Regions from separate parts of the Mesorhizobium sp. LNHC229A00 genome, predicted to be linked through region 1. Evidence: predicted binding sites of a transcription regulator. Region 1 holds the regulator's gene; the other holds the start of a gene.
The links. Region 1 encodes PhoB, which activates phosphate uptake and scavenging genes when phosphate is short. Its sites were predicted from a motif close to TGTCATNNANCTGTCAT; they were not measured.

Region 1 (4,421 bases):
CGCCTTGCGCGAAGCCGGCACCGCGATCGGCGCGCCGCGCTGGGTGGTCATCAAGTCGGTCGCTTACCGCGCGGCACTGTCCGGCATCGTCACCGGCATATTGCTGTCGATCGCCCGCATCTCCGGCGAGACCGCGCCACTTCTTTTCACGGCACTGAACAACCAGTTCTGGTCGAGCAACCTCAACGCGCCGATGGCCAGCCTGCCGGTCACCATTTTCCAGTTCGCTCTCAGCCCCTACGAAGAATGGCAGCAACTGGCCTGGACCGGCGCACTCATAATCACATTGACGGTTCTCGCGCTCAGCATCTTTGCGCGCAGCCTGACCGGACGCAGAGAGGACAAATGAGCCAGATGTTGTCTCCAGACATGACGATTGCCGCCGAGGCAGCCGCCAAGGCGAAGATCGAGGTCAAGAACCTCAATTTCTACTACGGCCAGTCGAAGGCGCTGAAGGACATCACCTTGTCGCTGCCCGAGCGCAGCGTGACTGCCTTCATCGGACCGTCGGGTTGCGGAAAGTCGACGCTGCTGCGCGTCTTCAACCGCATCTACGAGCTCTACCCCAAGCAGACCGCCGAGGGTCAGGTGCTGCTCGACGGCCAGAACGTTCTCGACCGCTCGCAGGACCTCAACCTGTTGCGCACCAAGATCGGCATGGTGTTCCAGAAGCCGACGCCGTTCCCGATGTCGATCTATGAGAACATCGCCTTCGGCGTCCGGCTCTATGAGAAGATCGGCAAGGCCGAGATGGACGGCCGTGTCGAGCAGGCGTTGAAACGCGCCGCGCTCTGGAACGAGGTCAAGGACAAGCTCAATGCCAGCGGCCTCAGCCTGTCCGGCGGCCAGCAGCAGCGGCTTTGCATCGCCCGCACGGTGGCGGTGAAGCCGGAGGTCATCCTGCTCGATGAGCCGGCGTCGGCGCTCGACCCATTGTCGACCGCGAAGATCGAGGAATTGATCGACGAGTTGCAGGCCGACTACACAATCGTCATCGTCACCCACAACATGCAGCAGGCCGCGCGCGTCTCGAAGCAGACGGCTTTCATGTATCTGGGCGAGCTGGTCGAATTCGACAAGACCGAGAAGATCTTCACGTCGCCTCGCGAGAAGCGCACGCAGGACTATATCACCGGCCGCTTCGGCTGATCTCACGCATACGAGGACCAGGATCATGGCCGAACACACAGTCGCAGCCTTCGACGAGGATCTCGGACAGATCAGCAGGCTGATCAGCGACATGGGCGATCTCGCCGGCATTATGGTCGGCGGCGCCACCAAGGCGCTGCTGAATTCCGACAACGCGCTGGCACAGCGCGTCGTCTCCGACGACGCCATCATGGACGCGCGCCAGCGCGAACTCGATGATCGCGCCATCACCCTGATCGCCAAGCGCCAGCCGATGGCCGACGATCTGCGTCATGTGGTCGGCTCGATCCGCATGGCGGGCGATCTCGAACGCATCGGCGACCTTGCCAAGAACATCGCCAAGCGCGTCGGCTCCGTCGGCCTCACCGCCACGCCGCGCGACCTGTCGCATTCCATAGACTCCATGGCGCAGCTGGTGCTGATCCAGGTGCAGGGCGTGGTCGAGGAATATGCGGCCGGCGATGCCGCCGCCCTCGCCAAGCTCAGGAATGACGACGAACGCATCGATGTCAAATACACTTCGGTCTTCCGCGAACTCCTGACCTACATGATGGAGGATCCCCGCAACATCACGGCTTGCACGCATCTTTTGTTCTGCGCCAAGAATCTCGAACGCATCGGCGATCATGTGACCAACATTGCCGAGAATGCGTATTATGTGCTGACCGGCACGCAACTGCCCGCCAACCGTCCGAAGCAGGACGAGACGGCGATGTCGGTGCCGGCGGCTTGACGGCAGGGATGATCAATCGATGATCGCGCCACGCATCATGGTGGTGGAGGACGAGGAGCCGCTGGGCGTGCTCCTCCGCTACAATCTGGAGTCCGAGGGTTACCAGGTCGAGGTGGTGACACGCGGCGACGAAGCCGAGATCCGCCTCCAGGAAAACGTGCCCGACCTCCTGGTGCTCGACTGGATGGTGCCGGCGGTTTCCGGCATCGAACTCTGTCGGCGCCTGCGTATGCGGCCCGAGACGGAGCGGTTGCCGATCATCATGCTGACGGCGCGCGGCGAGGAGAGCGACCGCGTGCGCGGCCTCTCGACCGGCGCCGACGACTATCTGGTCAAGCCGTTCTCGACGCCGGAATTCATGGCCCGGGTCAAGGCACTGCTGCGCCGCGCCAAGCCGGAAGTGTTGTCCAGCGTGCTCAAGGTCGGCGACATCGTGCTCGACCGCGAATCGCACCGGGTCTATCGCAAGAAGAGCGAGATCCGGCTCGGACCGACCGAGTTCCGCCTGCTCGAATTCATGATGCGCCATCCCGGCCGCGTATTCTCGCGCAGCCAGTTGCTCGACAATGTCTGGGGCGAGACGATCTACATCGACGAGCGCACCGTGGATGTGCATGTCGGCCGCCTGCGCAAGGCGGTAAACAATGGCCGCATGCCCGATGTGATACGCACCATCCGTGGCGCAGGCTACGCGATCCGCGAGGATTGAGATCAGGCCACGTTCTTGCCGGATCTCACCTGCACGCCCGGCGCGAAGATCTCCTGGTCGACGAAGGTGAGCGCGCGCATGGCGCAGCCCTCGCGGATCAGCGGCAATTCGTTCGGCTCTGTATCGAAGGAAATCGACGTCGAATGCTGGCCGCCGGCGGTCTGGGCGATGGCCTCGCGCAAGGCCGGCTCGATCAGATCGAAGGCGGCGGCGCTGACGCCGACCATCGCAACGGGCGCCGGATCGATCAGCGCGAACAGGCTGCCAAGCCCATAGCCCAGCGCCTCCCCGGCCTTGCGATAGGCCTCGCGTTCCGGTCCGTCTCTTTCGCGCGCCGTGGCCGCCAATGCACGCATGTCGGCGTCGCTGACGTCGACCGGTTTGGCGTCCTCACCCATCTGTCCTGCATTGCGCCAGATGGCATAGTTGCCGGCATAGGCCTCGACGCAGCCGCGCCGCCCGCAGCGGCAGAGCGCGCCGCCCGGGCGATGGATCATGTGGCCGAACTCGCCGCCCGAGGAATGGGTGCCTGTGAACAGCTCGCCCTTCAGCACTAGGCCCATGCCGATGCCGTGCGAGAGCAGGATGGCGATGAAGTCGTCGCGGTAGCGCTCGGGGTCGCGCCAGCGCAGCGCCACCGCCATCATGTTGCAGTCGTTCTCCATGGTGGCGGGGATGCCGAATTCGGCTTCGAGTATATCGGCGAAGGCAATGTCCGTCTGGGGCGTGATCGGCGACCACAGCATGGCGCGCGCCTCGGTGTCGGTGATGCCCTGGATCGCCAGCGCGATGCGGGCGATGCTGGCGACGTCGAGGTCGGGATCCTCGAGGCGGCGCCGGACGATGGCCACGCATTCGCCGATCAGCGCCTCGCGCGACATGGTCAGCGTGTCCAGCCGGCGCTGCTCCTCCGATATCACCTGGCCGGCGTAGTCGATGACGGCGACGGAGAGGAAATTCAGCGACAGCACCACGGTCATGACCGCCGCGGCCTCGGGGTTGAGGCCAAGGCCAACCTGCGGCCGGCCGCGTTTCAGTGAGCCGGCCTCGTTCGGCTTGCCTTCGCTCAGGATACCTTCGCCGATCAGGTCGGCTGATATCGCCGATATAGTCGAGTGGCTGAGGGCGGTGGTGGCGGCGATCTCGGTGCGCGAGGGCTGGCCACCCCGGCGCACGGCTCCAATCACCATTGCTCGATTGCGCCGGCGCAGATCGTCGTGGCGGATTCCGACCGACATGATTTCCCTCCCCGTCGCCGCGGTTCTTGACGCCTCCTCGAACACCCTCGGCAACAGGTCGAATACTGGCAGAAGCGGCTGGGGCTGTCATTTATTTATTGCGAGGCTCGAAAAAAGGCTTCCGGCACCTCAAAATCCGTCATAATCGATGTTGACAGGGTTCCGGCGATGGACCAGTGTTTTTTCGAGGCTCGAAAAAATAGGGCCTTCGTGCCGGCCTTGGGGCCAGTTTGGTCGCGCCACACGCGGGCGCAGGGAGGATATCATGAAGAGATTCACAGTCGCCATTCTGGCGGGTGTCGCCATGTCGCTGACGCTCGCGTCGGTCGCTCAGGGGAAGGACAAAGTGATCGGCGTGTCGTGGTCGAACTTCCAGGAAGAGCGCTGGAAGACCGACGAGGCGGCCATGAAGAAGGCCATCGAGGCCGCGGGCGACAAGTACATTTCCGCCGATGCGCAGTCCAATCCCGGCAAGCAGCTGACCGATGTCGAGAGCCTGATTTCGCAGGGCGCCAGTTCGCTGATCATCCTGGCGCAGGACGCGTCGGCCATCGGCCCGGCGGTACAGAAAGCGCTCGACGAGGGCATTCCG
Region 2 (4,421 bases), on a different contig from region 1:
CGCTACATCGTCTCGCTCGAGGGCAACGACGTGGCGACCAATCTCAAATGGATCATGAATTCGAAGTCGCTCTGCATGATGCCGCCGCCGACCTATGAGACATGGTTTGCGGAGCGGCAGCTCGAAGCCAACGTCCACTATGTGCCGCTCGCGGCGGATTTCTCGAACCTTGAGGACCACGTCGCCTATTTCGAGCGGAAACCGGCGGAGGCGGAGCGCATCATCGCGGCCGCGAACGCCTATTGCCGGACATTCGACGACGAACAGACCGAGCAGGCGATCTCCCTGCTGGTGCTCTACAAATACTTCGTTCTGTCGGGCCAGATCAAACCGGATGCCGAGGTGTGGCGCTACATAACGGGCTAGTTGCGGCGACGGTCGAGGCAGCTAGCCATGCATTGGGGTGCTATCGGAATGCGTGGCTGGATGATACGGCAATCATGCTGCGGGAACCATCCCGACCGTCATTTGTTTGAACGCGTTTATCTTTGATCAAAAGAACCCATGGCCACCCTCCAACGAACGACGGCAAAGGTCTTCTACTATGCGCGGAACGTCATGCGCGATATCGCGCCGCAGGCGATCTTCCGGCGGCGATTGGCCAGCCGCCTGCAGCAGGCCAGACTCTCGGACGAGGCCGTGCGCCGGCGTCTGAATCACTACAACAAGCTGCAGGACGCTTTTACGCCGGGCCCGGATGCGGTGCGCATCGACAAGATACCGTTTGAACCGAGCATGTACTATTACGACCTGAAGGAATTTGCCCGCTATTTCGATCCATCATTGCTCATCGACCTGAAGTTCGGCGATGTCATCGGCGTGCCCAAGCTGCCGACCCTCGTCAAGGACCGGCCGATCCGCGCCGACAACAGCAATGCCGTCGTCATGAAGTTCAACAAATTCCGCCACTTCCACATGCCCGTCGATACCGTCGCCTTCGCCGACAAGCGCCCTGCCGTGGTCTGGCGCGGCGACCTCAACAATCCGATCAGAACACGGTTCCTGGATGTCGCGCGCGACCTGCCGTTCTGCGATGCCGGTTCGCACAAGCGCAGCGCACCGGCTAAGTACAGCAAGCCCTTCCTCAGCATCAGCCAGCACCTGCGCTATCGCTACATCGTCTCGCTGGAGGGCAATGACGTGGCGACCAACCTCAAATGGATCATGAATTCCAACTCGCTCTGTCTGATGCCGCCGCCGACCTACGAAACATGGTTCGGCGAGAGCCAGCTCGAGTCCGGTGTCCACTATGCGCCGCTCGACCCCGATTTTGCCGATCTCGGCGCAAAAGTGCGCTATTTCGAAGCGCACCCGGCCGCGGCGGAGCGCATCATAGCCGCAGCCAATGCCTATTGCCGCAAATTCTCCAATGAACGGGACGAGCATTCGATCTCCTTGCTCGTCCTCTACAAATATTTCGTGCTCGGCGGCCAGATCGAACCCGATCCCGAACTCTGGCGGTTTATCGGCGGCTAGCTCTTGCTCTCGGCCTGATGCCGATCAGATATCGCTGCGGTCGAGAACCAGATCGGCGGGGCCGAAGCGATCCTTCGCTGTTAGTTGCTGGTGCCAGTAGGGGTAGAGCAGGGGCGGCCGGCTGACCGCGTCGAGGCGCTGGCGTTCTTCGGTGCCGAGCTTCAGGGCCGCCGCCGCAAGGTTGTCCTTGAGCTGAACGTCATTGCGGGCGCCGATCACCAGCGAGGAGACGGCAGGGCGGCCGAGCAGCCAGGCGAGCGCCACCTGCGCCGCCGAGACACCACGATCCTTGCCGATGTCGACCAGCACATCGACAATCCGCCACAGCCGGTCCTCGTCGCGGATCGGCGGCTCGGACCAGCCGGCAAGCTGGCGAGCGGTCGGGCTGTCACGGCGGTATTTGCCCGACAGCAGGCCGCCGGCGAGCGGGCTCCAGACCAGAACGCCCAGCCCCTGATCGACCGAGATCGGCAAGAGCTCGTACTCGGCCTCGCGTGCTTCCAGCGTATAGTGGATCTGCTGGGTGACGAAGCGTTGCTGGTGACGGCCGTCGCTGATGGAAAGCGCCTTCATCACCTGCCAGCCGGAATAGTTGGAGCAGCCGATGTAGCGCACCTTGCCCTGGCTGACCAAACTGTCGAGCGCGGCAACGGTCTCCTCGAGCGGGGTGAGGCCGTCCCATTGGTGGACGAAATAGATGTCGATGACATCGGTCTTCAAGCGCTTCAGACTGCTCTCGCATTCACGGATCAGATGGTGGCGCGACAGGCCCTCGTCGTTCGGGCCCTTGCCGATCCGCATCCGCGCCTTTGACGCGATCAGCACATCGTTCTTGCGCTTGCCGCCGAGCGCTTCGCCAATGATCTCTTCGGAGAGGCCGTTGGAATAGACGTTGGCGGTGTCGATGAGGTTGATGCCGGCATCGATGCACATGTCGATCATCCGCTTGGCTTCGGCGAGATCGCTGTTGCCGACCGCCGCGAAGGGCCCGGCGCCGCCGAATGTCATGGTGCCAAGCGTCAGTGTCGAAACCTTCAGGCCGGAACGGCCAAGGGTGCGGTATTCCATGTCAGATCCTCACGATTTTATTGAAGAGGCGTGCCGCCAAGGCAGGCCTGGAATGCGACCGCATTTGTAGGACAATTCGGCCGGCTTGTCGCCATGCGACTACGGTCGATCGATCGTACATTGCGGAATTTGCAACGTCGGAAATTGCGCTCGGGCTGCAATAAAACCGTCACCGCCGGCCTATATTGAAGTCGGCTCAGGTGTTTCCATTCAGGCCGCTGGCCAGCAATTGGGGCGCCAGTGGTAACCGAGAGGGCTTGCAAGCGGAGCAGTTGATATGACCGAGCTGAAACAGAATTCCCCTGCCAAGGACTGGCTTGAGGCCGAGCTCGCCGACACGCTCGACGAGGACTATGAGCTCGAAATGTCGGAGCCGGCCCTCTCTATGGAGATCGCCAAGATCTACAAGAACTCGCATCCGCCTTCGATCGATCGCATGCGGTATTTTCGCGACCTGATCAGCCTCCAGTCCGAATTGATCAAGCTGCAATCCTGGGTCGCCTACCACAAGAAGAAACTGGTGGTGATATTCGAGGGCCGCGACTCCGCCGGCAAGGGCGGCGTCATCAAGCGCATCACACAGCGGCTCAATCCGCGTATCTGCCGCGTCGTGGCGCTTCCGGCTCCGACCGAACGCGAGAAGTCGCAATGGTATTTCCAGCGCTATGTCCCGCATTTGCCCGCAGGCGGCGAGATCGTTTTGCTCGACCGCTCCTGGTACAACCGCTCCGGCGTCGAACGGGTAATGGGTTTTGCCAACCCCGAGCAGGTCGAGGAGTTCTTCCATGACGTGCCGGAGTTCGAGCGCATGCTGGTGCGCTCGGGCATCACCGTGGTCAAATACTGGTTCTCGATCACCGACGAGGAACAACAAATGCGCTTCCTGATGCGTATCCACGACCCGATGAAACAGTGGAAGCTGTCGCCGATGGACCTGCAGTCGCGGGTGCGCTGGGAACAGTACACCAAGGCCAAGGAGGAGACCTTCGCCCGCACCAACATTCCCGAGGCGCCCTGGTTCATCGTCGAGGGTAACGACAAGAAGCGCGCGCGGCTGAACTGCATCGACCATTTGCTCAAGCAGCTGCCGTATGAAGAGGTGCCACACGAGGAGATCACGCTGCCGGAGCGCGTCTTCAACCCGGAATACGAGCGCCAGGTGCTGCCGCGCGAACTTTACGTGCCGGAGAAGTATTGAGCGAGAGTTTTGTCCTTCTCCCCGTCACTACGGGGAGAAGGTGCCGGCAGGCGGATGAGGGGCGGCGCTGGCTTTGATAATTGAGCCCGGATCAACCCCGCGCGCGCTATGTTCTTCTGCTGACACATTGCCATCTGACATGCTCGACAGCGCAATCTTCTAGCGCTAGCGCCGCCCCTCATTGTCCTGCCGGACATTTCTCCCCGTATAGTGACAGGGAGAAACGGGCGTTCGTCGAGGGTTTCGCCACCTTACGCCCGCTTGATCACCACATGCGTGGCAAGCGCCGTCGCCACTTGCTCGGTGCATTGATAGCCAAGCTTCACCATATCCAGCCCCGCAAAAAGGTTCTCGCCTCTGCCAAGCAGCACCGGCGAGATCGCCAGGTGCATCTCGTCGATCAGCTTTTCCTGCAGATACTGCCGGACGGTGGAGACGCCGCCGCCGACTCGCACGTCCTTGCCTGACGCGGCCGCTTTGGCCTGTTCGAGAGCCGAATGAATGCCGTCGGTTGCGAAATAAAAGGTCGTGCCGCCTTCCATCACGATGGGATCGCGCTTGTAATGCGTCAGCACGAAGGTCGGGACGTGATAGGGCGGGTTGTCGCCCCACCAGCCCTTCCAGCTGTCGTCAGGCCATTCGCCGCGGATCGGCCCGAACATGTTGCGGCCGAGGATCC

Region 2: a site for PhoB is predicted at 2,701-2,717, ahead of ppk2 (polyphosphate kinase 2). Genes of this name have one in related genera too.

The regions. Positions count from the first base shown of each region.
Region 1 covers NZ_AYWQ01000015.1:10,316-14,736, forward strand. The annotation lists gene pstA (phosphate ABC transporter permease PstA) at 1-349, shown strand, start outside; gene pstB (phosphate ABC transporter ATP-binding protein PstB) at 346-1,149, shown strand; gene phoU (phosphate signaling complex protein PhoU) at 1,175-1,882, shown strand; gene phoB (phosphate regulon transcriptional regulator PhoB) at 1,902-2,591, shown strand; gene X742_RS146230 (ROK family protein) at 2,594-3,829, opposite strand; gene xylF (D-xylose ABC transporter substrate-binding protein) at 4,095-4,421, shown strand, end outside.
Region 2 covers NZ_AYWQ01000009.1:251,342-255,762, reverse strand. The annotation lists gene X742_RS150310 (glycosyl transferase family 90) at 1-366, shown strand, start outside; gene X742_RS150315 (glycosyl transferase family 90) at 505-1,476, shown strand; gene X742_RS150320 (aldo/keto reductase) at 1,501-2,544, opposite strand; gene ppk2 (polyphosphate kinase 2) at 2,822-3,742, shown strand; gene X742_RS150330 (dihydrofolate reductase family protein) at 3,994-4,421, opposite strand, start outside.